Regions from separate parts of the Serratia ureilytica genome, predicted to be linked through region 1. Evidence: predicted binding sites of a transcription regulator. Region 1 holds the regulator's gene; each other region holds the start of a gene.

What was found. The regulator PhoB, encoded in region 1, activates phosphate uptake and scavenging genes when phosphate is short. The targets are predictions, from matches to a motif close to CTGTCATAAAACTGNCNNAT.
Region 2: opgB (phosphatidylglycerol--membrane-oligosaccharide glycerophosphotransferase) is a predicted target of PhoB. The motif match lies at 6,391-6,410, and genes of this name have one in related genera.
Region 3: phnC (phosphonate ABC transporter ATP-binding protein) is a predicted target of PhoB. The motif match lies at 3,257-3,276, and genes of this name have one in related genera.

The regions. Positions count from the first base shown of each region.
Region 1 is NZ_CP071320.1:4,008,185-4,018,164, reverse strand. It holds gene licT (BglG family transcription antiterminator LicT) at 1-288, opposite strand, end outside; gene sbcC (exonuclease subunit SbcC) at 520-3,771, opposite strand; gene sbcD (exonuclease subunit SbcD) at 3,768-5,000, opposite strand; gene phoB (phosphate response regulator transcription factor PhoB) at 5,216-5,905, shown strand; gene phoR (phosphate regulon sensor histidine kinase PhoR) at 5,930-7,246, shown strand; gene J0X03_RS18940 (PstS family phosphate ABC transporter substrate-binding protein) at 7,261-8,223, shown strand; gene brnQ (branched-chain amino acid transport system II carrier protein) at 8,709-9,980, shown strand, end outside.
Region 2 is NZ_CP071320.1:1,732,925-1,742,904, forward strand. It holds gene J0X03_RS08025 (GNAT family N-acetyltransferase) at 1-458, shown strand, start outside; gene J0X03_RS08030 (DMT family transporter) at 476-916, shown strand; tRNA gene J0X03_RS08035 (tRNA-Asn) at 974-1,049, opposite strand; gene nac (nitrogen assimilation transcriptional regulator NAC) at 1,378-2,301, shown strand; gene J0X03_RS08045 (AMP nucleosidase) at 2,338-3,801, opposite strand; gene opgB (phosphatidylglycerol--membrane-oligosaccharide glycerophosphotransferase) at 3,941-6,244, opposite strand; gene J0X03_RS08055 (transporter substrate-binding domain-containing protein) at 6,530-7,270, shown strand; gene J0X03_RS08060 (ABC transporter substrate-binding protein) at 7,271-8,206, opposite strand; gene J0X03_RS08065 (ABC transporter permease) at 8,242-9,009, opposite strand; gene J0X03_RS08070 (ABC transporter ATP-binding protein) at 9,006-9,746, opposite strand; gene J0X03_RS08075 (TenA family protein) at 9,743-9,980, opposite strand, start outside.
Region 3 is NZ_CP071320.1:3,576,677-3,586,656, reverse strand. It holds gene J0X03_RS16845 (suppressor of fused domain protein) at 1-446, shown strand, start outside; gene J0X03_RS16840 (cysteine hydrolase family protein) at 481-1,008, shown strand; gene J0X03_RS16835 (NAD(P)-dependent oxidoreductase) at 1,041-1,916, opposite strand; gene trpS (tryptophan--tRNA ligase) at 2,207-3,214, shown strand; gene phnC (phosphonate ABC transporter ATP-binding protein) at 3,332-4,165, shown strand; gene phnD (phosphonate ABC transporter substrate-binding protein) at 4,207-5,139, shown strand; gene phnE (phosphonate ABC transporter, permease protein PhnE) at 5,218-6,081, shown strand; gene phnE (phosphonate ABC transporter, permease protein PhnE) at 6,078-6,977, shown strand; gene J0X03_RS16805 (YehS family protein) at 7,209-7,673, shown strand; gene J0X03_RS16800 (putative mucin/carbohydrate-binding domain-containing protein) at 7,850-9,980, shown strand, end outside.

The DNA.
Region 1 (9,980 bases):
CGTGATGTAGACGATGTTATGCAACTTGCCCGGCAGCCGTTCGCGGGCAAGGGTAATAATCCTGTCGGCGGTGGTGACGCAGGCCAACGGGATCTCGGCGAGCAGCTCTTTATAGCGTTCGGCGATTTCACCGCCGTTATGAGTGAACACCTTTTCGATCAGGCTTTCATCCAGCGTGTCGCCGGGCTTCTTTTTAAAGCCGATTCCTTTTCCCATTACCACCGTCTCTTCGTGACGGTCGTCCAGCGTAATCACCACGTTATTATTGAGTATTTTAGCGATTTTCATGGTCTTTCCCGGTGTTTCAGCATCCTGAAAACGAAAAAACCTGACGCCCGGAAGCGATCCCGGGCGTCAGGTTTTGCCTGTATTTTATGTTTCTGCCCTGCGGCCTGAGCGGCGGAGGGGATACAGTAACAATCCTGTTATGCCTGCATAATAACCCGTGCTCGCCGCGGCTCAACGCTTTTCACCGCGGAGTGCCGCCACGGTCACACTTCTGCGCCGCGCGCGGCGGGATCATTCCAGCCTGAAGTGCGCCTCCAGCCGGCTGACGCCAAGCCCGTTGACCTTTTTCACCTTGATTTGCACCGGAATACGCTCTTTCATCGCCTCGACGTGGCTGATCACGCCAATGGTTTTACCGGAAGCATTCAGGCTGTCCAGCGCGTCCAGCGCGGTATCGAGGGTTTCGGCGTCCAGCGTGCCGAAGCCTTCGTCGAGGAACAGCGAGTCGATGCTGGTTTTGTGGCTAACCAGATCGGACAACGCCAGCGCCAGCGCCAGGCTGACCAGGAAGCTCTCGCCGCCGGACAGGGTGCGGGTATCGCGCAGCGCATCGGCCTGCCAGGTGTCCACCACCTGCAGCTCCAGCGCGTCGCTGGTTTTGCGCTGCAGCAGGTAGCGCCCGTGCAGCCGGCCGAGCTGAAGGTTGGCCAGGTAGACTAGGTGATCGAGCGTCAGCCCCTGAGCGAAACGGCGGAACTTGTCGCCTTCTTTCGAGCCGATCAGCTGGTTGAGGTAGCTCCAGTCGTCGTAGTCTTGCTGGCTGCGGGCGATTTGCTCGAACAGCGCCTGTTGATTGAGACGACGGGCGGCGTCGCTTTCCAGCTGGTTGCGCAGTTCGCCCTGGCTCAGCTGCAGCGCCTTCAACTGCTGTGCCAGCGCGGCCAGCGATTGGGTGAGCGCGTCGAGATCCGCGTTGGCTTCATCCACCCCTTCAGGGCGGTTCAGCCGATGCTGCTCCAGCGTTTGCGTCGCCTGAGTCAGCAGGGCCGCAGCCTCTACCTGCCGCTGTTGCAGTTGCTCTTTGCGCTGCTGCAATTCGCGGCGCAGGGCGTCGTCCAGCAGCGCGGCGGCGAAGGCGGTTTCATCGGCGAATTCGCTGTCGGCCAGCGCCTGCTGCCATTGCTGCTGCGCCTGCTGCAGCCGTTCCTGCATTTGGGTGTGCTGTTGTTGTAACCCGGCCTGCTGGCCGGCCAGGCGTTCGCGCAGTTCCTGCGCCTTTTGCCACTGCTCGGCGGCCTGAACGCTGGCCTGTTCGCAGGCGGTTTGTTTGGCGCGCAGCTGTTCGCGCACCTGAGCCACCTGCTGTTCGCCGAACAGCGCCAGCCGCTGCGCACGTCGTTCAGCGAGGGTTTTCTCGCCTTCTTGCCAGCGTTGTTGCAGCTCTTGCTGCTGTTGCAGGCTGTCGGCGTGGGCTTTATGCAGCAGCGTAAAGCGTTCTTCGAGCAACGCCAGCTGTTGCTGCGTCTGCTGCTGCTGCGCTTGCAGAGCGGTGAGCGCGTCTTTCGCCTGCTGTACCGCCTGCGCCGCCTGTTCATGCTGCTGCAGCGCCTGTTGCCCGCACCGCTCTTCGTCGTCGCAGCCGTTCAGCCAGGCGCTGAGTTGCTCGCCATCCGCCAACGTAAAGTCGAACGCCAGCGGTGCGCTGAGCTGCCGCCACTGCTGCTGTTGGGCAGCCAGCTGCTGTTCATCCTGCGCGATGGTTTGCTGTTGGCGCTGTTGTTGTTCCTGCAGGCCTTCGCAGCGGGTACGCAGCTCGGTGCCCTGGGTTTGCAGTTTCTCGGCGAGGGTACGCATCTCGACCAAACGCTGTTCCGTGGCCGAAGGCTGCACCGCCTGATACTGCTCTACCGCCGGATGGCTGGTGGAACCGCACAGCGGGCAGGGGGCACCGTTCTGCAGCAGGGCGCGCTCCGCCTCCAGACTGACGATGCGTTTTTCCAGTTCGTAGATCCGCTCCACTTCCTGCAGCTGCGCCTTGTGCTGTTTGAATTGCTGACGCGCGTTCTCCAGCTGTTGTTGCAACCCGGCGAGCTGCGTTTGCCGCTCGGCATGCTCCGCCTGTTGCCGGGCCAGACGCTCGCGAGTCTGACGGTGAAGGGATGTCAGAGTAAACAGCTGCTGGCGCGTTGGGCGCAGGTCTGCCAGGGCGCTCAGGCGCTGGCGCAGCGGGGCCAGCGGCGTTTTCGCCTCCAGTGCCTGCTGCTGTTGCTGTTGAACGGCCAGCGCTTCGCTCAGCGCGCTCAGTTGCTGCTGATGCTGTGCGGCCTGCGTCGTCAGTTGGTGGCGTTGGACGGTGAGTTGCTCCAGCGCGGTCTGTTGTTTAGCGCACTGCTGCGCGGCGGCATCGCCGGCCTGTCGCCGCTCGGCCTGGGTCGATAGCAGTTGGGCTATTTGGTGATCGAGCGGGGCGACCTGCTCGTCGATCAGCTGTTGCTGTTGCCGCATATGCTCGGCATGGGTTTGCTGCGCCTGGCGGGTTTTCTCCACCGCCTGCTGCAGCGGCGCCAACTGAGCCGAGTGTTGTTCCTGTTGCTGCGTCAGCTGAGCTGCCTGCTGTTGTATCGTTTGCAGCTCGGCGCGGCAGCGATCGCGTTCGCCGCGCAGCGGCCGCAATTTCTCGGCCGGTTCGCTGAGCGCCAGCCGCTGCAGCTGCGGGGCGGCCTCGGCCTGCTCGCGCTGGGCGGTTTCCAGCCGCAGCTGACCCTCGCTTTGCTGTTGCCGGAGGCGTTGCCATTGCTGCAGCCAGCTCAGCGCCTGTTGCTGTTGCTGGGTTTGCTCGCCGAGGGTGATTTCCTGCGCGCTCAGCGCCGTCAGCTGTTCGCTCAAGGAGTGGCGCTGCTCGTCGTTCAGCAGCTCGATGCCGCTGGCGCGCTGGTGCAACCCATCCAGGTCGGTTTTGGCCAGCTTGTGCGACTCGAACACCTGTTCGGACAGCCGCCCGTAGATTTCGGTGCCGGTCAGCTCTTCCAACAGCTCGGCGCGATCGTTGGCGTCGGCGTTGAGGAACGCGGCGAACTGCCCCTGAGACAGCATCATCGATTTGGTGAAGCGGCCGAAGTCCAGCCCGGTGATGGCAGCGGTGATCTCCAGCTTGTCGCGCACCTTATCCGCCAGGATCTTGCCGTCCTCGCGGCGCGCCAGTTCGACCTTCGGCGCCTGCAAATTGCCGTCCGGCGCATTTTTGGCGCGGCGCTGGCTCCAGAAGGCGCGATAGCCGACGCCCTTGACCTCGAATTCGACCTCCGCCAGCGATTCGGCGGTGTGGCGGGTCATCAGTTCATTCTGGCTCGGCGTGACGTTGAGGCGCGGCGTCTGGTGGTACAGCGCCAGGCAGATGGCGTCCAGCAGGGTGGTTTTGCCTGCGCCGGTCGGGCCGGTAATGGCGAACAGGCCGTTGCTGGCGAACGGCTCGGCGGTGAAGTCAATTTTCCATTCGCCCTGCAGCGAATTGAGGTTTTTTAACCGCAGGCTGAGGATCTTCATGGGTTGGTCTCCTCTGCGTTGTGCTGCACTGCATCGACCACCTGGCGGAACATCTGGCGCATCCGCCGTTGGCGCGCTTCGGGCATGTCGGCCTCCTGCGCCAGGCGCCGTTCGAACACCTCGTTGACGCTCAGCTCGTTCAGCGTTTCTTTGTCCTGCTGCGCGATCGCCTGGCGGCGTTGCTCTTTGCTGCGCCGCAGCAGCACCACTTCCACCGGCAGCTCATCCGCCATCAGCTGGATGCGGCGTTGGATATCGCTGAGGTAGTCCTGCGTCGCCACTTCGATATCCAGCCACACCGGCAGCTCGCCGGCATAGTCGGCAAATTGTTGCAGCTGCCGTTCGATCTCGGCCAGATCGCCTTTGATCAGCTGCATGGGCTGGAACTGCGGGATCGTTAAAGCGTCTACCTGCTGCAGGGCGCCGTCGGCGAAATCGACCAGGAAGACGCTTTTGGCTTTGCCCAGTTCATCGAAGCTGAGCGGGATCGGCGAGCCGCTATAGCGAATATGTTCCGACTTGGCGACGTTCTGCGCGCGGTGAATGTGGCCGAGCGCGATGTAATCGGCGGGCGGGAAGGCCTGTGCCGGGAAGGCGTCGAGGGTGCCGATATAGATGTCGCGCACCGAGTCGGAGGTGGTGACGCCGACGGTGGTCAGGTGGCCGGTGGCGACGATCGGCAGCGGCAAGCCCAGCTGGTTGCGGCGCTCGCAGGCCGCCTGATACAGCGTCTGATAATGTTCGGCGATGGCTTCCTGTAGCGCCTGCTGTTTCTGTGCGCCGGATTCGCCGGCGCGGCTGGTGAGCAGATCGCGCGGCCGCAGGAACGGAATGGCGCACAGCACCGCGCCCGGCTGGCCGTCGCGCCGGTTCAGCACCACGATCTGCTGTTCCGGGGCGCCCTGCGCGCTGGCGATCACCGTGGTGTTCAGGCAGGAGAGCAGCTCCCGCGATTCGTTCAGCGTCGCCACCGAGTCGTGGTTGCCGCCCAGCACCACCAACTGGCAGCCGGTGCGCTGCAGTTCCACCACGAAGCGGTTGTACAGTTCGCGGGCATAGCTGGGCGGTGAGCCGGTATCGAACAGATCCCCGGCGACGATCAGCGCATCCACCTGTTGCTGTTCGATCTGTTCGATCAGCCAGTTCAGAAAAGCCTGGTGCTCGGCGGCGCGGCTTTTGGTGAAAAAGTACTGGCCAAGGTGCCAGTCAGAGGTGTGGATCAGGCGCATGACACTCCCGGATGCAAAGATAATGGCGATGATTATAAAGGCCGCGGCGGCGGCTGTCCCGGCGCAATGATGATGACAACCGGATGATTTTTCTTTACTGCAGGAAATAATCGCTATGCTTACTGCCTATAACAGCCGGTTTTTTTCATAAAAGTGTCACAAAACTGACGCATAATGGCGCCCGAAAAGTCGCTAACACATTGGCAGGATTGACGATGGCAAGACGCATACTGGTGGTGGAAGACGAAGCGCCGATCCGTGAGATGGTGTGCTTTGTGTTGGAACAAAATGGTTACCAACCGTTGGAAGCCGAGGATTATGACAGCGCCGTGACGCGTCTGTCTGAGCCGTTCCCTGATTTGGTGTTGCTTGACTGGATGTTGCCCGGGGGTTCCGGCATTCAGTTTATCAAACATATGAAGCGCGAAGCGCTGACCCGCGATATCCCGGTGATGATGTTGACCGCGCGCGGCGAAGAAGAAGACCGGGTACGCGGCCTGGAAGTGGGGGCGGATGATTACATCACCAAGCCGTTCTCGCCCAAGGAGCTGGTGGCGCGCATCAAGGCGGTCATGCGCCGCATTTCACCGATGGCGGTGGAGGAGGTGATTGAAATGCAAGGGCTGAGCCTGGACCCGTCCTCCCACCGCGTGATGGCGAACGATCAGGCGCTGGACATGGGGCCGACCGAGTTCAAGCTGTTGCACTTCTTTATGACCCACCCGGAGCGGGTTTATAGCCGTGAGCAGTTGCTTAATCACGTCTGGGGCACTAACGTTTATGTGGAAGACCGTACCGTTGACGTGCATATCCGTCGGCTCCGCAAGGCGTTAGAAACCAGTGGGCATGATAAAATGGTTCAAACCGTTCGGGGCACCGGCTACCGGTTCTCAACGCGCTACTGATCGCGCCGCGCTGGAGAATATGCCGTGTTAGAACGTCTGTCGTGGAAGAGGCTGGCTCTGGAGCTGGCTCTTTTTTGTTTGCCCGCCTTACTGCTGGGGCTGATTTTCGGTTATCTGCCTTGGTTCCTGCTGGCCTCCGCGCTGGCTGCGCTGGTGTGGAATTTCTACAACCAGCTCAAACTCTCCCATTGGCTGTGGATCGACCGCAGCATGACGCCGCCGCCCGGCCGCTGGAGCTGGGAGCCGCTGTTTTATGGCCTGTATCAGATGCAGCAGCGCAACCGCCGCCGCCGGCGCGAGCTGGCGCTGCTTATCAAGCGTTTTCGCAGCGGGGCCGAATCGCTGCCTGACGCGGTGGTGATGACCACCGTCGAGGGCAACATCTTCTGGTGCAACGGGCTGGCGCAGCATCTGCTCGGCTTCCGCTGGCCGGAAGACAACGGCCAGCACATCCTTAACCTGCTGCGTTATCCGGAATTCAGCCACTATCTGCAACAGCAGGAGTTTTCGCGTCCGCTGACGCTGCAGTTGAACAACGAACACTACGTCGAATTCCGCGTGATGCCGTATTCCGAAGGGCAGTTGCTGATGGTGGCGCGCGACGTCACCCAGATGCGCCAGCTGGAGGGCGCGCGGCGCAACTTCTTCGCCAACGTCAGCCATGAGCTGCGCACGCCGCTGACGGTGCTGCAGGGCTACCTGGAGATGATGGGCGACGAAGAGCAGGACGGTTCGCTGCGCAGCAAGGCGCTCAGCACCATGCAAGAGCAGACCCGCCGGATGGACGGGTTGGTCAAGCAACTGCTGACGCTGTCGCGCATCGAGGCGGCGCCCAATGTCGACATGAACGAGCGGGTGGATATCCCGCTGATGCTGCGGGTGTTGCAGCGCGAGGCGCAATCGCTGAGCGGCGGCAATCATGAGATCACCTTCCGGGTGAACGAACAGCTCAACGTGTTCGGCAATGAAGACCAGTTGCGCAGCGCGGTGTCTAACCTGGTGTACAACGCGGTCAACCACACGCCAAAGGGCACCCATATCGAAGTGAGCTGGCAACAGACGGCGCATGGCGCGCAGTTCCAGGTCAGCGACAACGGGCCGGGCATCGCCGCCGAACACCTGCCGCGCCTGACCGAGCGTTTTTACCGCGTCGACAAGGCTCGCTCGCGCCAGACCGGCGGCAGCGGGCTGGGGCTGGCGATCGTCAAGCACGCGCTCAGCCATCACGACGCGCGGCTGGAGATCCTCAGCGAACCGGGGATCGGCACCCGCTTTATCTTTACCTTGCCCAATCGGTTGATTGTTCCCGCCGCTTTATCAGAGAATGCGGTGAAAAATTAACGCGAGACACCGGTATGACCCGAATAACCCGAGGGCTGTTGCTTTGCCTGGCGCTGCTGGCCGGACGCGGCGCGCTGGCGCAGCCTGACGGCATGTTGGCGGGCAACCTGTCCAGCGTCGGTTCCGACACGCTGGCGAATCTGATGGCGCTGTGGGCGCAGGATTTCAGCCAGCATTACCCCAACGTTAACCTGCAGATCCAGGCCGCCGGCTCGTCGACCGCGCCGACCGCCTTGGCGGCGGGCGCCGCGCAGCTCGGCCCGATGAGCCGGCCGATGAAGGCGGCCGAGATCTCGGCATTCGAACACCGTTACGGCTATGCGCCGCTGGCGGTGCCGGTAGCGGTGGATGCGCTGGTGGTATTGGTGCATCAGGATAATCCGCTGCGCGGCCTCAATCTGCAGCAGCTCGACCGCATTTTCTCCGCCACCCGGCGCTGCGGCGAAAGCAAACCGCTGACGCGCTGGGGCGAGCTGGGGCTGAGTGGCGACTGGGCGACGCGTTCGCTGCAGCGTTTCGGCCGCAACTCGGCGTCCGGCACCTACGGCTATTTCAAACTGCGCGCGCTGTGCGGCGGCGATTTTATGCCGCGCGTCAATGAGCTGCCCGGCTCGGCCTCGGTGGTGCAGGCGGTGGCCGGTTCGCTCAACGGCATCGGCTACGCCAGCATTGGCTTTCGCGCCAGCGGCGTGCGGCTGCTGCCATTGGCGGAGTCGGGAGAGGACTATGTCGCGCCTACCGCCGCCAACGTGCGCAACGATCGCTACCCGCTGTCGCGCTATCTGTATATCTACATCAACAAAGCCCCCCATCAACCGCTGGAGCCGCTGACCGCCGCGTTCCTCGATCGCGTGCTGTCGACACCAGGCCAGAGCCTGGTCAACCACGACGGCTATCTGCCGCTACCGCCGGCCACCCTGCAGAAGACCCGTCAGGCGCTGGGGTTGCCACTGCTCGCGCCGGCCATGGCGCAATAAGCGACAAAAAACGGCGCAATTTTCACCTTTTTTTATGGCGAAACGAAGCTCATACCACGCGAAAATCGGCTTTTCATTGGCGATTTCGAGCGGTAAAGCGATATATGCTTCACGTTTTGTGAATTCATTGTTCAAAAATGATACAAATCATGTAGTGTATATTTATTGATAACCAATATGATCGACTGGTGGCAAAAGTTTATATGGTCGATAGCTCTGCTTTTCGCCGTGCGTCTTGCCTTGAAGCGCTATAAACGTTTACCTTAGCCTTCGTTGTCGGATTAAACCTCCATTTTTATAACTCCTAAAATTTTGCCCATCTTTATGAGCGGCCACTTTCGAATAGGGACATAAACGCCGGATCGACTGCGTTTAGGGTGCTTATTTGGCGCGGCGACGATCGGGCATGCCGGCAACCGGGTGGGGCGTCACGCCACCACGCTATCGGACCCTTTTTTTCATTTGAACAGGCAACACGACATCGTATGAGTCATCGTTTAACGTCAAAAGATATCCTGGCACTGGGCTTTATGACCTTTGCCTTATTCGTCGGGGCCGGGAACATCATCTTCCCGCCGATGGTCGGTTTGCAGTCCGGTGAACACGTCTGGACTGCGGCGCTGGGCTTCCTGATCACCGCCGTGGGCCTGCCGGTCATCACCGTCATCGCGCTGGCACGCGTCGGCGGCGGCATCGACGCCCTCAGTTCGCCAATCGGCCGCGGCGCCGGCTTGCTGCTGGCGACCGTCTGCTACCTGGCCGTAGGCCCGCTGTTCGCGACGCCGCGTACCGCCACCGTGTCCTTCGAAGTGGGCATCGCCCCGCTGACCGGCGACGGGGCCATGCCGCTGTTCATCTATAGCCTGGTGTACTTCGCGCTGGTGATCGGCATCTCTCTGTATCCGGGCCGCCTGCTCGATACCGTCGGCCATGTGCTGGCGCCGCTGAAGATCGTCGCGCTGGCCGTACTGGGCATCGCCGCGCTGCTGTGGCCTGCCGGCGCGCCGATTCCGGCGACGACGGCTTATCAGAGCGTGCCTTTCTCCTCCGGCTTCGTTAACGGCTATCTGACCATGGATACGCTGGGCGCGCTGGTGTTCGGCATCGTTATCGTCAACGCGGCGCGTTCGCGCGGCGTGAAAGACGCCGGTTTGTTGACCCGCTACACCATTCTGGCCGGTTTGATCGCCGGCGTGGGCCTGACGCTGGTGTACCTGAGCCTGTTCAAACTGGGTTCCGGCAGCGGCGCGCTGGTGCCGGACGCCACCAACGGCGCGGTGATCCTGCACGCTTACGTTCAGAACACCTTTGGCGGCCTCGGCAGCTTCTTCCTGGCGGCGCTGATCTTCATCGCCTGTATGGTGACCGCGGTCGGCCTGACCTGCGCCTGCGCCGAGTTCTTCGCGCAATACCTGCCGTTCTCGTACAAGACGCTGGTATTTATCCTGGGCCTGTTCTCGATGGTGGTGTCCAACCTCGGCCTGAGCCACCTGATTCAGATCTCCATTCCGGTGCTGACCGCGATTTATCCGCCGTGCATCGTGCTGGTGGTGCTGAGCTTCACCCTGCGTTGGTGGCACAGCGCGCCACGCATCATCGCGCCGGTGATGCTTGTCAGCCTGTTGTTTGGTATCCTTGACGCGGTGAAAGCCTCCAGTTTCCAGCAGCTGCTGCCGGCCTGGACCACTCACCTGCCGCTGGCGGAGCAGGGGTTGGCATGGTTGCCGCCTTCGCTGCTGATGCTGGCGCTGGTCGCG
Region 2 (9,980 bases), 2.3 Mb from region 1:
CGGTGTTGAACAGCACCGCCATCTGGAATGAACAAACCGTGGATGCGGCCAACCGCGCGGCGTGGATCGGCGAACGGCAGGCGGCGGGTTACCCGGTGCTGGTGGCGGTGAACGCCGAGGACGAGGCGATCGGCTACGCGTCGTTCGGCGACTGGCGCGCCTGGGACGGTTATCGCCACACCGTGGAACATTCGGTGTATGTCCATCAGGCGCATCGCGGCGCAGGGATTGGCAAGGCGCTGCTGCTGGCGCTGATCGCACGGGCGCGGGAAATCGGCAAACATGTGATGGTGGCCGGCATCGAATCCGGCAATCAGGCCTCGATTAAGCTGCATCTGGCGCTGGGATTCCGCGACGTGGGGCGCATGGAACAGGTGGGCGCCAAATTCGGCCAATGGTTGGATCTGACGTTCCTGCAACTGAGGCTCGACGAACGGGCGACGCCGCCCGCGCGCTGATCCCGGGAGACAGGGCGATGAATATGCTGTTACTGCTGATCGCGGCCGGGATGGGGCTGGTGGTGCAGAATCTGCTGATGGTGCGCATCACCGAAAGCGTCTCGACCATCCTTATCACGCTGGTGATCAACTCCAGCGTCGGTTTGTTGCTGCTGGTGGGGTTGCTGCTGGCCAAAAACGGCCTCGGCGCGGTGGCGGAAGTGACCGGCGCCGCCAAATGGTGGATGCTGTTGCCGGGGCTGCTGGGATCGCTGTTCGTGTTCGCCGGCATCCTGGGCTACCAAAAACTGGGCGCGGCGGCCACCATTTCGATCCTGGTCGCCAGCCAGCTGTGCATGGGGCTGTTGGTGGACGTCTACCGCGCCGGCCCGGCGGCGCTGCGCGAGAATCTGCCGGCGCTGTTCGGCGCCTTGTTGCTGGTGGCGGGCGCCTATCTGGTGGCGAAACGCAGCTTTTGACGGCGGCTGAAAGGCAAAAAGCCCGCTTAAGTTTCCTTAAGCGGGCTTCTCTAAATATGGCTCCTCTGACTGGACTCGAACCAGTGACATACGGATTAACAGTCCGCCGTTCTACCGACTGAACTACAGAGGAATCGTTTGAACGGGGCGAATAATAGCGGGGCGGTTGCGGCTTGTAAAGCGCGAAAACGCCCGGCGCGCGCGTTTGCTGCAAGATTACCCAACCTGCTGCTTTTTCTCGCTTTTATCGCTTACCTCACGCGCAGCGCCGCCGGATTGCCCGCTGAGGCGGCGCCGTTGCCTGCCGGTGGTGCAACGCGTGCCCTGCGTTGTGGCGCGCCTCGCCCGATAAACGGCCATTTGCCGCCGTTTTTGGCCTTTTGACGACTCTGGCCTGGATCTTGCTGCGGTTGCATGACCGGATTTCGGCATTCTCAATTTAGCGGCTCGCTGGAGGCACTATGAATCTCAGACGTCTGAAGTACTTCGTGAAAATCGTCGATGTCGGCAGCCTGACCCAGGCGGCGGAGGTGTTGCATATCGCCCAGCCGGCGCTCAGCCAGCAGTTGGCGACGCTGGAGGGGGAGCTGAAGCAACAGCTGCTGATCCGCACCAAGCGCGGAGTGCAGCCGACCGAGGCCGGCAACATTCTGTATGCCCACGCGCAAACCATTTTGCGCCAGTGCGAGCAGGCGCAGAGCGCGGTCAACAGCGCCGGGCAGGCGATGAGCGGCCAGGTGTCTCTCGGGTTGGCGTCGGGGAGCACCGCAGCGCAGCTGGCGCTGCCGCTGCTGCAAACCCTGCGCGATCAGCAGCCGGGCATTTTGCTCAGCCTGCATGAAAACAGCGGCGCGGCGCTGGCCGGACAGGTGGCCAACCAAACGCTGGACATGGCGATGGTCTACGGCGCCAAAATGCCCGCCGGTCTGCACACCGTCGCGCTGATGCGGGAGGATCTCTATCTGGTGGCGACGCGCGCGGTGCCGCATCCCGGTAACAGCGTCGAGCTGCTGGACGTGGCGCGGCTGAACCTGTTCCTGCCGCGCGAGGGGGATGCGGTGCGCAACCAACTGGAGGAGGCGATGGCGCTGCGCAAGCTGGCTGTCAACGTGGTGGGGGAGATTGAATCCTCGGGTGCGCTGAGCGCCGCGATCGCCGGCGGGTTGGGGGCGACCGTATTGCCGGAGTCGGTGGCGCGCGCGATGATCGGCCCGGCCAAGGCCTGGATGGCGCGCATCAATGCGCCGACGATGTCGGTGCCGCTGTCGCTGTGCATGTCGGGCCAACAGTCGCTGTCCGCCCCGGCGCTGCTGGTGAAAGACCTGCTGCTGTCGATCGCCGGTGGCCGCAGCCAGGAGAAGCGCGCGCTGGCGCTGGTGCGTTGAGGAAAAAACGGCCCGCCGCAGCGGGCCTGAGCACCGTTATCGGAACGGCGGTTCGTTGAAGGTGCGCAGCTTGCGTGAGTGCAGGCGATCGCCCTCGGCGCGCAACAGATCGATGGCGCAGATGCCGATCTGCAGGTGTTCTGAGATTGCCCCTTCATAGAAGCGGTTGGCCTGGCCCGGCAGTTTTATTTCACCGTGCAGCGGTTTGTCGGAGACGCACAGCAGCGTGCCGTACGGCACCCGGAAGCGGTAACCCTGAGCGGCGATGGTGGCGCTCTCCATGTCGACCGCCACCGCGCGGCTGAGGTTGAAGCGGCGCGCCGAAGCGGAGTAACGCAGCTCCCAGTTGCGATCGTCGGTGGTGACCACGGTGCCGGTGCGCAAACGCTGTTTGACCTCTTCACCGGGCATGCCGCTGACCATCTTGGTGGCGTCGTACAGGGCGCGCTGCACCTCGGCGATGCTCGGGATCGGGATATCCGGCGGCAGCACCGCATCCAGCACGTGATCGTCGCGCAGATAGGCGTGGGCCAGCACGTAATCGCCGATCTTCTGGCTTTCGCGCAGGCCGCCGCAGTGGCCGATCATCAGCCAGGCGCTCGGGCGCAGCACCGCCAGGTGATCGCAGATGGTTTTGGCGTTGGACGGGCCGACGCCGATGTTGATCAGCGTGATCCCTTGGCCGGTGCGCGAGATCAGGTGATAGGCCGGCATCTGGTGGTTTTTCCACGCCAGATCGGACACCGCCTGTTCGGGCGCGCTGGTTTCCGGCGTGATGTAGGTGCCGCCGGCGCTGGAGAGCGCGATGTACGGGCTGGCCGGATCGGCGATCTGCGCGCAGGCCCAGCGCACGAACTCGTCCACATAGCGGGTGTAGTTGGTGAACAGCACGAACGGCTGGAAATGCTCCACCGGGGTGCCGGTGTAGTGCCGCAGACGCGCCAGCGAGAAATCCGCGCGCAGCGCATCGAAATGCGACAGCGGGAAATGGTTGTCGGTGGTGTGATACAGGCCGTCGGCGGTCTCGTCACCGATCTGCGCCAGCTCGGTGGTGGGGAAATGCTGCGCGATACCGGCGCTCATTGAGCGATCGAGTGCCAGGCTGGAGCCGTCGATCACATAAGGGAACGGGATCTCCTGCTGCGACGGCGCCACTTCGATATGGGCGGCGTAGTCGTGTTCCAGCATCGCCAGCTGTTCGGCCAGATAGTGGCGGAACAGCTGCGGCCGGGTCACGGTGGTGCTGTAGCTGCCGGGATGGGTAAAGCGGCCGAAGGCGCGGGTTTTGTTCGGGCCGGACTGCTGCCCGTCCCAGCTGACGCGCAGCTCGGGATACACGAACAGCCCGGCGGCGCGCGCCTGCGGGTCCGGCAGGGTGCCGTGGCTGATAAAGTCACTGACCGCCTGCCGCAGCGCGTCTACCGCGGCGTCATACAAGGCTTCCAGTTGATCGAGTGCCTGATCGGCGCTGAGGCCGCTGCGAGGTGGGGCATAGCTCATACTTTCTCCTTCGATGTCCCGGCTCTGGGGCGGGATTGGCGGCGTTTCACCGTCACAGGTTAGCCGAAGCAGGGCGTAAAAGCTTGGTCGAAATGACGGGCACGGCAAAGAAATTACCGCGCCCGTGAAGGCGGGGGGATCAGGAGGCGGGAGCGGCCGCTTCGACCTTCAGCGATACCAGGCCGATGCCCAGCTTCTTCGGCGTGAAGCCGCCGCTGGCGCTCTCTTTCGGCTCGGTCGGTGCCGGCGGGGTAATGCTGATCTTCTGCGCGCCACGCGGGTTGTCGAAACGCAGGGTGACGGTGCTGTCCTGCTCGCCGAGCGACACGAAGCGCTCTTCGTCGCCGACGCGCACCGAAATCGGTTCGCCGACGTTGTTGCCGTAGGCGCGGGCGCGCAGCACCAGATCGAAGCTTTTCGGCAGCGGATCGACATAATCGATGTCGACCGCCGGCGCCAGGTTGGCGTCGGACCAGCGGCCCCACTCCTCGACGGCGGAGACGCCGGTAATGGCTTTCACCTGTTCCGGCATGCCGGGCAGCATGAACTCGATGGCGTCCGCCCGGTACTTCATCGCCGCGTCGTCCACCTGCAGGCGGGCGACGGCGTTTTGGTAATCGGCGACGCTGTCCGCCGCCGGGCCGGTAAAGTTCACCTTGCCACGAAAGCGCTCGCCGCTGGCCCGCACGATCTGCGGCGGCGAGGCCAGGGTGCCGGAGGCCACGCAGATGTCGGTGCTCAGCGCCAGCTGCGGCGCCCAGACCCGGCCGATCTCGTAGCATTTATCGACCCAGACGAATTTCTCCCCCGCCCCCAGCCCGGCCAGCTGCTTGCGCAGCGGGGTGGAGAGGTAGACGTTGAACATCGGTTCGATGCGGTTGTCGCCCACCCGCAGAATGAACGGCACCTTGTAGGTGACGCCGGAGAAGCTGAAGCTGCGCTGGCGCGTGTCCACGCTGTAGTCGCTGATGCGGTTCGGCAGGCCCCACTGATTGATCACCGCCGGTTTCCAGCCGTTGATTTTCTCTTCGATATTCAGGAACACCGTAGACAGCGACGGCGCCGACAGGCTGCTGCGGCCGAGGCCGATATAGTTGTCACCGCCCATCACGTCCAGCACCGTGGCGCCGTTATCCAGCGTGCTGCGTTTCTCGTTGCGCTGCTCCGCCTGCGGCCGGGTGCCGTCGATGATAAAGAACAGGTTGCGGCGCTTCTGTTTGGTCAGGATGTCGTAGGCGGTGTTGTTCATCGCCAGATGATCGGAGGACACCACGATCACGGTGTTGCTGAAATAGGGCGAGCGTTTGATTTTGTCGATCAGCGCGGCGATGTGTTGCTGGCTGCAGGCCACCGCGCTCAGCGAGCGGTTTTCCTTGTTCTGCCAGGCGTAGCTTTTCTTGCTGCAGCCGGCGGAGATAAAACCGTCCGGGTGATGGGTATCGACGGTCAGGGTAAACAGCGAGAACGGCTGGCGCTGTTTGGACAGCTCGACGAACTTGCCGTACACCACGTCCAGCACGCTGTCGTCGTACCAGCCCCAGTCGTTTTTGTAGCTCGGATCGGCGACCTGTTCGCGCAGCTCTTTGAAACCGTAAACGTGGTCGAAGCCGTGGGATTTCAGGAAGGTGTCTTTGCCGGCGAACGCCAGCTCGGCGCCCTGATAGAAAGAGTTGCTGTAGCCGGCGGCCTTCAGCACGTCGCCCAGGCAGACGTTCTCCGGGTAGAAGGTGGAGACCGCGCTGGAGGCGTTGCCGTCGAAGGGCGCGAACAGCGGAATGCCGCACTGTGAGGCGACCATGCCGGCGATGGTGTAGCCGGTGCCCGGCAATTGCTGGGTGTTGCTGAAATCGATGCTGTCTGCGCGCAGGGCGTTCAGCTCGTCGGCCAGGCCGGGAAACAGCTCGGTATCGAAGTAGGTGCGCTCCAGGCTCTCGGCATAGATGTACACCAGGTTCGGCCGTTTGCCCTGCACGGTCTTTTTCGGCGCCTTGTAGTAGGTGGTGAAATCGGCGGTATCGCCGACGATCTGGCTCTTGACCAGCAGCGAGATGTCCTGAAACGCCGGGGTGGTGCCGACCGAGAACAGCGCCAGCAGCACGGCGACGAGGCTGTAGGCCACGCTGCTGCCTTTGGCCTTGCGGCGCAGCAGGCTGCGGGCCAGCACCGCGAAGATAAGCCCCAGCGCCGCCAGCAGGCCGATGAACGGCAGCACGTATTTGCTGATGCCCGCGCCTTTGAGGCTGCTGGTGACGGTGTAGATCACCGCATCGGTGATGCCGTCGCCGGTGAAGTAGTTGCTGGCGATCAGAATGACGTTCAGCACCAGATAGCTGCCGAGCAGCGTCAGCAGAATGGCGAACCACCAGCGGTTGGCGGCGGCCCGGGTGCGATAAATCAAGATCGACGCCAAAAAAAGAACAAACGAAACGACTGCGAGAACCATCCGCCAAACCTTGTCTGATTGGAAAAAAACGTTGCTGCCCTGGTCTGCGCCGCCGACCGTGCCGCGGCGCGAAAAGTGAAGGGTATAGCCTATTGTCGGCGGCGGAACAACGCGCGATGTCCCGCTCCGGCCGACGGTCGGCGGCTATTGTACATTTTTATGACAATAGTGTGACGTTAATCACGTCGGCGGCGGCCGCGGCGGCGAAATCTTGCTGGTCGGAGGTTTCGCTCTACGCTTAATGAGCGCCACGACGGCGCGTCCATCAGCCATTCAGGAGGAAGTATGCAGACGATTTCCGCAGCGGTACTCGACGATCTGGCCCCGCAAGGCGTGTTGCGCGCGGCGATCAATCTCGGCAATCCGGTGCTGGCGCAGGCCGGGCCCGGCGGTAAACCGCAAGGCGCTTCGGTGGAGCTGGCCGCCGCGCTGGCTCGCGAACTGGACGTGGCGCTGGAGCTGGTGACCTATGACGCGGCCGGCAAGGTGTTCGCCGACCTGGACAGCGGCGCCTGGAACCTGGCGTTTATGGCCATCGAGCCGGTGCGCGCGGCGCAAATTGCCTTCAGCGAACCCTACGTGATCATTGAGGGGACTTACCTGGTGGCGAACGACGCGCCTTACTTTGAGGTGGCGCAGCTCGACAGGCCGGAGGTACGCATTGCGGTCGGCCAGGGCGCTGCGTACGATCTGTTTTTGTCGCGCACGCTGCAGCAGGCGCAGCTGGTGCGGGCGGCAACTTCCGCCGAGGCGATCGCGCTGTTTTTCGAACGCGGGCTGGAGGCGGCGGCCGGCGTGCGTCAACCGCTGCTGGCCGCCGCGGCCGCCCATCCCGGCTACCGAGTGCTGGACGGGCATTTCACCGCCATTCGCCAGGCGATGGCGGTGCCGCGGCAAAAAACGCAGGGCGCCGCCTACGTGAACGCGTTTATCGAACGCTGCAAGGCCAACGGGCTGGTGAAGGCGGCCTTGCAGCGCAGCGGCCAGGGCGAGGTGACGGTGGCGCCGCCGGCCGCCTCGGTGTGATCAGTCCAGCTCCACCGCGTACTGTTCCACCGGGGTGATTTTCTTGATCAGCTTGTTGTCGAACAGGAACTGTTCGTAAGCCTGGTAGCGTGCGCGATCCAGCTTGGCCGGATCGCGTGCGAACAGCGGCAGGCTGGCTTGCCACGCCTGTTTGTTCAGCTCGGTATTCAGCTCCGGGTGCGCCTTGGCGAACGCCAGCCAGGTGTCCTGCGGGTGCGCATGCAGGTAGTCGCTGCCTTTCTTCAGCGCGGCGAGGAACTTGCGAATTTTCGGCTCGTTCACCGCATCGCGGTGGGCGACGATGATCAGCTCGTCGTAGGCAGGCACGCCGTAATCTTCGACGTTGAACACCACCGGCGTCTTGCCCCGCAGCTTCAGCTCCAGCGCTTCGATGTTGCGGTAGCCGCCGATCACCGCATCGACCTGGCCCGCCAGCAGGGCGCTGGTCAGCTGGAAGTTGACGTTGATGAGCTTGATGTCCTGCGGCTTGAGGTGCTCGTGTTCGACCATGGTGGCCAGCGTCGCCTGTTCGATGCCGCTGACGGAGTAACCCACCGTTTTGCCCTTGAGATCCGCCGGCGACGTGATGTTTTTATCCAGCGCGATCACCGTATTCAGCGGCGTGTTGATCAGCGTGCCGACGCGCATCAGCGGCAGGCCCTGATCGGCGAAGAAATGCAGCTGCGGCTGATAGGTGATGGCGAGGTCGGCCTGTTTGGCGGCCACCAGCCGCGGCGGCAGCGCCGGATCGGACGGCGGCACGATCTTAACGTCCAGCCCTTCGGCCTTGAAGGCGCCGATCTGCTCGGCCACCATAATCGGCGCGTGATCGGGGTTGATGTACCAGTCGAGCACCAGCGTCAGCTTTTCGGCCGCGCCGGCCTGGCCGGTGATGGCGGCGCCGAGCAGCAGCCCGCAAACGGTTTGTTTGATCATGGTCGTTCCTTTATCCCTGGTTATGGTTGCAATCATCAGTCGTTTTCCGGCGCCCAGGCGATCAGGCGCCGCAGCAGCGCATCCACCGCAGCCCACAGCAGCACGGTCATCAGCACCAAAATAAACAGCGCGGCGAAGCAGACGTCGGTCTGCATGCGCGCGTTGGCGTTCAGCATCACGTAGCCCAGCCCTTCGGCCGAGCCGACCCATTCGCCGATAATGGCGCCGATCGGCGCGACGGCGGCGGCCATGCGCAGGCCGGAGCCGAAGGCCGGCAGCGCCGCCATCAGCCGCACGTGCCGCAGCTGCGCCCAACGCGAAGCGCGCATCGTGCGCGCCAGATCGAGATAGTCGTTGTTGACCCGGCGCAGCCCGTCGAAAAAGGCCGACACCACCGGGAAGAAGATCACCAGCACCGCCATCGCCACTTTGGCGCTCATGCCGAAGCCGAACCACAGCACCAGCAATGGGGCCAGGGCGAACACCGGTATCGCCTGGCTGGTGAGCACCAGCGGCATCAGCCAGCGCTGCAGGCGCGGCGAGAAGATCATGCACAGCGCCAGCGCCGCGCCGAGCAACACGCCCAGCACCAGCCCGCTGACGATCTCCGAAGCCGTGACCAGCGTGTGCCAGGCGAGATAGCCGCGTCCGTCCCACAGCGCCTGCGCCACCGCGCCCGGCGTGGGCAGCAGAAAGGCCGGAATGCCGCTTTGCGCCGCCAGCCACCACAGCAGCAGCAGGCCGATGAAGACCGTCAACCCACGCCGCAGACGGGTGAAGCCGCGCTCTTTGGCGATATTCATTGCGCTGCCCTCACCATTTGCAGCAGCAGCTCGGCCTGGCTTTTCAGCAGGTCGGCGTCATCCGGCGCGCGCGGCGGTTGCCCGCTGATGCGGTGGGTATCGTCGAGGCCCAGCGGCCAAGGCGACAGCACCAGCAGCCGGTGGCTCAGGCGGCAAGCCTCCATCGGATCGTGGGTGATCAGCAGCACGGTGTTTTGCGCCAGCAGCTCGGCGGCCAGGCTCTGGATCTCGGCGCGGGTAATGGCGTCCAGCGCGGAAAAGGGTTCGTCCATCAGCACGATTGGCTGGCGTTCGTAGAGCGTGCGGGCGATGGCGGCGCGCTGGCGCATGCCGCCGGACAGCGCGGCGGGCAGGCTGCGGCTATGCGCGGCCAGGCCTACGCGCTCGAGCAGGTGCGCCGTCCACGCCCGATCCGGCGCTTCGCCGCGCAGCCGCGAGCCGAGGGCGACATTGTCTTCGACGCTCAGCCACGGATAGAGCAGGTCTTTTTGCCCCATGTAGGCGATGCGCCCGGCGATCGGCAGGCCGTCGCTGCCGCTCACCGTGCCCGAGCTGGCCTGCGCCAGCCCGGCGATGATCTTCAGCAGGCTGGTTTTGCCGGCGCCGCTGGCGCCGAGCAGGGAGACGAAGCTGCCGCCGGCGATGTCGAAGCTCAGCCGCTCAAAGATCGTCTGTTGACCGAAGCGCAGAGTGAGATCCCGCACCTGGATGCCGGGCGGGAGGCGCGGGGAGGTCATGAGGCGTTCAGCCCCATTTGCCAAAATGCCGCTTCCAGCTGAGTGGCGGTGGTGAAAATCTGCGCCAGCTCGGTAAAGCGGCTTTGTGCGCCGCGCTGGTGGCCGACGGTTTCCAGCAGTTCGATGGCGGCGTGCACGCCGGCCAGATAGCCCTCGTCGCCGTAGTTGCGGATCCAGGAGGCGTAAGGATTGCCCTCCATTTGGGTGGCGGGATCGTGCAGCAGCCGCAGGCCG
Region 3 (9,980 bases), 430 kb from region 1:
GCGTCAGCATTCGGCCGATGCCGTGGGTGGAGATCCTGTTCAACGATGAGGCTTCGCGCTATCGCCGCATGGAGATGGCGATCGCCATCGACAGCCAATACATGACCGAAGACAACGCGGTGCAGATGGCCAGCGCGCTGGCCGGTTTCGCTCACGCCCCTTGGGCGCGGCTGACCTGGATCGGCGAAGGGCATACGCTGGAGTCCGACGTGGCGCCGTTGGGCTATGAAGGCTATATTTTATCGTCGTCCTTCTACCCGCATCACGCGCACCTGACGTTGCCTCAGCAGTATGGCGACCCGGTGAACCTGTTCTGGGCCAGCCCGGTGTTTACCGCCGAGCGCCAGCTGGCGCACGCCACGCCGAACGGCGGGCACGATCTGGTGCACAGGCTGCGCGAGCAGGGCGTCGACCATATTTTCCGCCCGCGCCAGCCGGTGTGCTGACGCGACTTGTCTTGTCTTCTCTTCGGGAGCCGCCATGACCAGCGCGCTGTTGATTATCGATGTGCAGGAAGGGTTGTTTACGCCGCCGCCGGCGGATGCCGCGGGCACCGTTGCGCGCATCAACCAACTGAGCGAGCGCGCCCGCCAGGCGGGTGTGCCGGTGATCGTGATTCAGCACCATACGCCGGACGACGAACTGCCGCACGGCAGCGCCGCCTGGCAAGTGCTCGCGGCGCTGAAGGTGGCGCCGGGCGACCATCGGGTGGATAAAACCACGCCGGACTCGTTCCTGCGCACTTCGCTCGGCGCGTTACTGATCGCCAACGGCGTATCGCAGTTGGTGGTTTGCGGCTACTCCACGCCGTTTTGCATCGATACCACGGTGCGCAGCGCGGCGGCGCACGGTTATCCGGTGACGTTGGCGGCGGATGCGCATACCTGCCACGACAAATCCTATGCCGATGGTTTGCTGATCCGTACCCACCATAACGAGACGTTGTCGAATATCGACAGCTTCGGCGTGCCGATCCGCGCCGTGCCCGCGGCGGACATCGTGTTCTGAGTACGGAAAACGGGGGCCAACGCCCCCGTTCGTTATTTCAGGCCCGCTCGTCGCGCCGCTACCTTGGCCAGCGCCGCCCAGTCCAGATCCGCATCCCCCTGCGCCATCGCGTCGAGGAAATTGTCTTTCAGCACCCCGGCGAACGGCATCGGCGTATGGCTGTCGGCGCCGGCGGCCAGCGCCAGCCCGACGTCCTTCAGCCCCAGCGCCAAGCGGAATCCGGCGGGTGAATACTTCTCGGCGGCGATCAGCGCGCCATAGCCCTGATAGGCCGGGGCGGCGAAGACGGTACCGCTCAGCATCTGCAGGTAGTCGGCGCCGGAAACGCCGTAGTTGCGCACCAGCGCGCTGCCTTCCGCCATCGCTTCAATGGCGCTGGCCAGGGTAAAGTTGGTGGCGATTTTGACCACGTTGGCCTGCGCCGGGTCGGCGCCGAAGTGCCAGGTTTTCTGGCCGAGGGCATCGAACAGCGGCTGCGCTTGCTTCAGTAGCTCGCTATCGCCGGCCGCCAGAATATTCAGCTTGCCGGCGGCGGCCACGTCGACCCGTCCCAGCACCGGCGCGGCGAGATAGCCGATGCCGTGTTCCGCATGCAGCGCCGTCAAACGCTGGGCGAGTTCGACCGAGATGGTTGCCATGTTGATATGCAGCGCGCCCGGTTTCATCCGTTGCAGCAACCCGCTGTCAACCACCACCTGTTGCGTGGCGGCATCGTCGGCCAGCATGGTGATCAGCACGTCGGCATCGGCCAGCTGCTCCGGCCGTTCGGCCTGCTGCGCGCCGGCACTCACCAGCGGCTGCGCCGCCTGCGGCGAGCGGTTCCATACCGTTAAGGTGAAGCCCGCCTGCAACAGGTTGGCCGCCATGGCGCTGCCCATCCTACCCAGTCCGGCAAATCCGATCTTCATCATGCGCTCCTTTTTCAGGTTGAAGGTTTTACCCTAGCGCGCCGGGCCAGGAACGCAAATGCCGGAGTGTAACGCCGTCTTACGCGCCGGCGGCGGGCTATTGACGCGCTGCCGCTGCGGGTATACCTTGATGGCATGAATATATCGATGCACTCCACCCACAATCAGTCATGGTGGCGCCTCTTCTGAGGCGGCACGAGTATTCACATCTCTTTTTAATGCCGCCGGTTTGGCGGCATTATTTTTTGTGGCGTTGATCCGGCGGTCTACAGACCTTCAGGAGCACTGTCATGAGCTACACCATTCTTACCGGCGATCGCGCCACCGGCCCACTGCATTTAGGTCACTTCGTCGGCTCGCTGCGCCAACGCGTCGAACTGCAGCACCAGCATAACCAAACGGTGATGGTGGCGGATCTGCAGGGCCTGACCGACAACGGCAACAACCCGCAAAAAATCAGCGCCAACGTGCTCAACGTCGTGGCCGACTATCTGGCGGTCGGCATCGATCCGCATAAGACCACGATCTGCCTGCAGTCGGCGCTGCCGGCGTTGGCCGAGTTGACGATGTACTACCTTAATCTGGTCAGCGTGGCGCGGCTGGAACGCAACCCGACGGTGAAAAACGAAATCGCCGAGAAGGATTTCGCCCGCAGCCTGCCGGCCGGTTTTCTGATCTATCCGGTCAGCCAGGCGGCGGACATCACCGCCTTTGGCGCCACCCACGTGCCGGTCGGCGAGGATCAGCTGCCGATGCTGGAGCAAACCAATGAGATCGTGCGGCGTTTCAACCACATCGTCGGCCAACCGATATTAACGGAGTGCCAGCCGCTGTTGAGCAACGTCGGGCGTCTGCCGGGGCTGGACGGGCAGGGCAAGATGTCGAAATCGCGCGGCAACGCCATCCAGCTTGGCGCCGGCGCCGACGAGGTGCATAAGGCGGTGATGAGTATGTTCACCGACCCCGGCCATCTCAACGTCAGCGATCCCGGCCGGGTGGAGGGCAACATGGTGTTCACCTACCTGGACGCCTTCTGCGAAGACGCCGCGCTGGTGGCGGATCTGAAGGCGCACTATCGGCGCGGCGGGTTGGGGGACGTGAAAATCAAACGGCTGCTGGAGGATTGCCTGCAGAGCCTGCTTGAGCCGATCCGCACCCGCCGCGCCGAGTTCATCGCCGATAAAGGCGAGCTGACGCGCATCCTGCAGCACGGCACCCGCCGCGCGCATCAGGTCAGCCAGCAGACGCTGCAGCAGGTCAAGGCGGCGCTGGGGCTGGACTTCTTTAGCCTGGAATGATGCGTACGCCGGGGCGGCACGCGTCACGCCCCGGCCATAAAACCATCATCCCACTGTCATAAACTTATCCGTTAATAGGTGCCCATAATGATTAGCCACTGAAACCAGAGAAATCATATGGCTCAGGCACTGTTAAAATTGGCGCAGCACGACTTTCCAGGGCAGCACGTCGCCGCATCCCGCAAAGTGTTATCGGTCAAGGGGCTCGGCAAAGCTTACAAAGCGCAGCAGCGCGTGCTGGATGACATCAATTTCGATCTGCACGCCGGTGAATTCGTGGCGGTGATCGGCCGCTCCGGCGCAGGCAAGTCCACGCTGCTGCATACCCTCAACGGCACCATTCCTTCCAGCTGCGGCGAGATGCTGCACTTCGAAGACGATGGCGTGGCGCAGGATATCGCCCAGCTTGCCGGCCGCCAGATGCGCCAATGGCGCGCGCGCTGCGGCATGATCTTCCAGGACTTCTGCCTGGTGCCGCGGCTGGACGTGATGACCAACGTGCTGCTGGGGCGCCTGAGCCACACCTCCACCCTGAAATCCTTCTTCAAACTGTTCGATGACGCCGACCGCGCTCGCGCCATCGAGCTGTTGCAGTGGCTCAACATGCTGCCGCACGCGCTGCAGCGCGCCGAGCACCTCTCCGGCGGCCAGATGCAGCGCGTCGCCATCTGCCGCGCGCTGATGCAAAACCCGCAAATCCTGCTGGCCGATGAGCCGGTGGCGTCGCTCGATCCGAAAAACACCCGCCGCATCATGGACGCGCTGCAGAAAATCAGCGAAGACGGCATCGCGGTGATGGTGAACCTGCACTCGGTCGAACTGGTGAAAGAGTATTGCTCGCGGGTGATCGGCATCGCCCACGGGAAGATCGTGTTTGACGGGCATCCTTCGCAACTGAACGAACGGATCCTGCACCAGCTGTATGGCGAGGAAGCCAATCAGATCCATTGAAGCACTTTTGACCTTTACCCTTTACACACAAGGCACACCTAATGAAAAAAGTATTGAGTCTGACCACCCTGATGGCCGGCGCGATGATGGTATTTAATGCTGCCGCAGCGGATGCGCCGAAAGAGCTGAACCTGGGCATTCTCGGCGGCCAGAACGCCACCCAGCAGATCGGCGATAACCAGTGCGTGAAGCAGTTCCTGGATAAAGAGTTGAACGTCGATACCAAGCTGCGCAACTCGTCCGACTATTCCGGCGTGATCCAGGGCCTGCTGGGCGGCAAGATTGACCTGGTGCTCAGCATGTCGCCGTCGTCGTTCGCTTCGGTTTACATCAAGGATCCGAAAGCGGTGGACATCGTCGGCATCGCGGTTGACGACGTCGACCAGTCGCGCGGCTACCACTCGGTGGTGGTGGTGAAGGCCGGCAGCCCGTACCAGAAACTGGAAGACCTGAAGGGCAAGGCCATCGGCTTCGCCGATCCGGATTCCACCTCCGGCTTCCTGATCCCGAACCAGGCGTTTAAAAAGCTGTTCGGCGGCACGGTCGACAACAAATACAACAACACCTTCTCCAGCGTCACCTTCTCCGGCGGCCACGAGCAGGACATCCTCGGCGTGCTGAACGGCCAGTTCGAAGGCGCGGTGACCTGGGCGTCGATGATCGGCGACTACAACACCGGCTACACCAGCGGCGCGTTCACCCGCATGATCCGCATGGATCACCCGGACCTGATGAAGCAGATCCGCATCATCTGGCAGTCGCCGCTGATCCCGAACGGCCCGATCCTGGTGAGCAACTCGCTGCCGGCCGACTTCAAGGCCAAAGTGGTCACCGCCATCAAGAAGCTGGATAAAGACGATCACGCGTGCTTTATCAAAGCGATGGGCGGCAAACAGCACATCGGCGACACCACCCTGGCGGAATACCAGACCATCATCGATATGAAGCGCGAGCTGACCAAAGGCGACCGTTGATTCCCGGCTGCCTCGGCCGCCCGAATGAAGGGGTTCAGCATGCTGAACCCCTTGTTCCATAACGATGGAAGACCTGTTTTGAATACCGATTTCGCACACTATTACCAACGGATCCGCAGCAAGCAAAAGCGCGAAGCGCTGCTGTGGTCGCTCGGGCTGGTGGTGCTGTACCTGGGCGCCGGCAACCTCGCCGAGTTCAACCTGCACACCGTCTGGGTGTCTATTCCGCACTTCTTCGACTACCTGGCCGAAACCGTGCCGACGCTGCACTGGCACCTGCTGTTCGCCGATGGGCGTACCGAAGGCTCGCTGGCCTACTGGGGCTATCGCCTGAACATTCAGCTGCCGCTGATCTGGGAGACCCTGCAGCTGGCGCTGGCGGCGACCATTTTCTCGGTGCTGGTGGCGACCGTGCTGGCATTTCTGGCGGCCGGCAATACCTATACTCCGGCCTCGGTGCGGCTCGCGATCCGCACGCTGGTGGCGTTCTTGCGCACCATGCCGGAGCTGGCGTGGGCGGTGATGTTCGTAATGGCGTTCGGCATCGGCGCCATTCCCGGCTTCCTGGCGCTGGCGCTGCACACCATCGGCAGCCTGACCAAGCTGTTCTACGAATCGATCGAAACCGCCTCCAACAAACCGGTGCGCGGGCTGGCGGCCTGCGGCGCCACGCCGCTGCAGCGCATGCGCTTCGGCCTGTGGCCGCAGGTGAAGCCGGTGTTTCTCTCCTACAGCTTCATGCGGCTGGAGATTAACTTCCGCCAGTCGACCATTTTGGGGCTGGTGGGGGCGGGCGGCATCGGCCAGGAGCTGATGACCAACATTAAACTCGACCGTTACGATCAGGTCAGCATGACGCTGCTGCTGATCATCGTGGTGGTTTCCGTGCTCGACTACGTGTCGGGCGAGCTGCGCAAGCGCGTGGTGGAGGGGGCAAAATGACAGCGGGCACTCCGGCATCGGCGGAAACGCTGCGCCAGTTGAAACAGCAGCATCCGGCGATCTTCGCGCAGCAGGGGCGCTACCTGCGCACCGTCGGCCTGATCGCCTTGGCGATCGTGCTGTACTACGTGTTCTTCTTCCTGGTCTTCGGCATTAGCTGGCCGCAGTTTATCAACGGCTGCCAGCAGCTGGGGCGCTATTTCCTGCGCATGTTCGTCTGGCATGACTTCGCCAACTGGCCGTTCATGTACTACTTCCAGCAGATCGGCATCACCATCGCCATCGTGTTCGCCGGCACCATCACCGCGTCGCTGATCGCGCTGCCGCTGTCGTTCTTCGCCGCGCGCAACGTGATGTCGACGCCGCTGCTGCGGCCAATTTCGGTGCTGGTGCGCCGCTTACTGGACGTGCTGCGCGGCATCGACATGGCGATCTGGGGGCTGATCTTCGTGCGCGCCGTCGGCATGGGGCCGCTCGCCGGGGTGTTGGCTATCGTGATGCAGGACGTCGGGCTGCTGGGTAAACTGTACGCCGAAGGCCATGAGGCGGTGGACAAGTCCCCCAGCCGCGGCCTGACGGCGGTGGGCGCCAACGGGTTGCAGAAGCACCGTTACGGCATCTTCACCCAGTCGTTCCCCACCTTCCTGGCGCTCAGCCTGTACCAGATCGAGTCCAACACCCGCTCAGCGGCGGTGCTGGGCTTCGTCGGCGCCGGCGGCATCGGCCTGGTGTATGCGGAGAATATGCGGCTGTGGAACTGGGACGTAGTGATGTTCATCACGCTGATCCTGGTGGTGGTGGTGATGATCATGGACAAGGTCTCGTCGATGCTGCGCAACAAGTACATCATCGGCGAAGATATCCCGCTGTATCAGCAAAAAAGCCAAATCGATTGAGAAACCCCTTGCCGATCCCTATACTGCCGCACATTCAAGGTGTGCGGCCATACCCGTCATACTTGGAGCTGCCTCTTTGTTGGCTGCATTTGCGCGCCCCGGTCACATAGTTAACTATGCTCCGGGGGCTTACAAATTTGCCGCCGCGATGCAACTCCAATTATTTTGGGTATGGGGCATTTTTTTACAATGCGCACGTCCCCGTTAGACAAGTAAAGGCAATGCAATCCCATGATGAACAACGACGTGCTGCGCAGCGTGCGCTATATGCTGAGCATTAACAACGCCAAAATGGTCGAGATTATCAAACTGGACGATTTCGAGGTGGCGGTGTCGGCGATGGACGCTTACGTGATCAAAGAAGGCGAGCCGGGCTACGAGAAGTGCCCTGACGAAGTGATGGCGCACTTCCTTAACGGCCTGGTGTTCTTCAAGCGCGGCAAGGACGACAAGTTCCCGGCGCCGGCGGTTGAACTGCCGATCACCAATAACCTGGTGCTGAAAAAGCTGCGCGTGGCGTTCGAGCTGAAAGACACCGACATGCACCAGATTTTCACCGCGGTGGACTTCCGCATCTCCAAGCCGGAGCTGAGCGCGCTGTTCCGCAAAGAGGGCACCAAGAACTACCGCCCGTGCGGCGATCAGATGCTGCGCTACTTCCTCAAAGGGTTGGCGCAGCGCGTTCGCGGCGAGTAACGCGCAGCGTTCACCGAACATCAGGCGCAATCGCAAGGTTGCGCCTTTTTTATTGTCTCCTCCCTCCTACCTTTGTTGTACTGGCCCTCAGCCACCCGCCATCGATGGAGGGCGTGCCGCCCATCCGGTTACTTTTTCATGGTCAATTCAATCACCCAAACCATGAGGAAAGCAGGATGCCAACCATCACGAAAACCCAATCACTTTACACGTTGACCCGGCCGGTCTGGCTGGATGCGGCAGGCATGAGCAAAGGCATCGATCACGATCGCCAGCACCTGGGCGTCATTCTCGCCGCCGGGCAGGTGCTGCGAGTGCGCCAGACCAACGCGGCGTTTACCGGCAAGCTCACGCTGCGTTTGCTGAATGACGACAGCAAAACGGAGGCGGAATTCAGCGTCGGCGCGAGCTGGGTCGAGGCCCAGGTCAATGCCGTCTCGGTGCCGTTCATCGATACGCCGTATGGGCAGGGCGAGCCGGCGCTGGAGTTCGAGTACCCGGACACGGCGAAAGCGCTGCCGGTTTATCGCCGTGGCGAAAACGAAGCCGCATTCTTTGCCCGCTGGGACGATCGGGACGCCGAGTTTGCCCTGGTCGATGCGGAATACGCAGTGTTGCTGGTGCCGAAAATCAGTAAACCGACGCTGAAGTCGCTGGGCGACGCGAAAAACATCGACGGGCTGATCGCCTACTACGATCGCATTTTCACTTTCTACAATGCGCTGACCGGTGTCTCGTTCGAGGCTGAACACGAATCCGATCGCAATATTCGCAACCGCTACTTTATGAAGGCCGATAAGCACGGCGCCGGCGCCGCGTATTACGGCGGCCGCTGGACGGCGGAAACCAGCAACTCGGTCAGCAGCTTCTGGCTGACGCCGAAAGACAGCAACTGGGGCAGCCTGCATGAGATCGCGCACGGCTATCAGGGGCACTTTATGGGCGACAAATATTTCTCCACCGGTGAGATGTGGAACAATATTTATGCCGCTTGCTATCAGGACGTGATGCTGGGGGAACGCAAATACCAGGAGGGGTGGCTGTATAACTACGGCAACGCGGCCGGCGTCGAGAAGAAAATCATCGATTTGATCGCTCAGGGCACGCCGCTCAACCAGTGGGATCTGCGCTCCAAGCTGTTCTTCGCGATGCTGATGGTCGACAAGGCAGGCAAGAACGCCTTCACGCACTTTAATCAGCAATATCGTCAAAGCTGCAACACGCCGGGCTTCGTGCCGTCGGAACATGCCTTGCTGGATCTGCTGTCGGCAAGCTTTGCCGCGGCCGGTGAGCAGATCGACGTGACGCCGTTCGTCGAGCTGACCGGCGGCGTGATCACCCAAGCGCAGCGCGATCGCAACGCGTTCAGCCACGCCAAGGCGGTGTATCCGCTGTATCAACTGGTGGACGCGCAGAGTCTGCCGGCGGTGCAGGCGCAGCTGAAACTGGATTCCTCGCTGCGGCTGGTCGATTCCTGCCAGCTCAAGGCCAGCGGGCTGAAAGGCGACGTCACCCTGAGTCTGGATATCGATGACTTTGCGCAGATCTACGGTGAAGACCTGATCCTGATGGAAGGGGCGCGCTATGCCCACAAAGTCCGTATCGACACGCCGACCCTGGCGCTGACTGCGCTGCCGATCGGCGTGTATACCTTGCGGTTGCCGACCGGCAAAGATCGTAAATATCGGCCGACGGCGGGTTACCTGACGGTGAAGCAGGGGAAAAACGCGGTGACGCTTCGCTTCGAGCGCAAAGCCGCTTCGCCGATCGTTTCGCAGGAGATCAACCTGTTGGGCCTGAGCGATGCGGTCTTCGCCACCGTGGTCGTCGATCGCGCCAAAGGGGCGGTGGTGGTTGACGTGACCAGCACCACGCCGCACGCCTACTTCCCCGGTGAAACCTATGCCCGGGTGACGTTGCGCGATCGGCAGGGCGCGGTGCGCTTCAGCAAGGAGATTCAGGGCACTCAGGCTACGTTAAGTCATGACGAGCTGCCGTTTGCCGAGGGCGATGACATCGAGATTTACCATGTGGAGCCGAGCCGGGTGCGTTTGAATCCGGCGGCGGCCGACGTCATCGATAACAAAAACAAAACCAACGTACTGCGCATCGAAACCAGCGGGCTGAAAAACCCGGCGTTGCCCGGCGATCCCGAGCAGGCGCTGCTGGCGCGCCTGGAACAGGCGGCGCAGCGTTTGCGTCGCCTGTTGCCGGCTTACTATGCGCCATCGTCGTCGTTCAAGGACGATATTTATCTGGCGATCGGCGCCTTTGCCGAGCCGCAGCGCGAGTCACTGTTGGCGACCT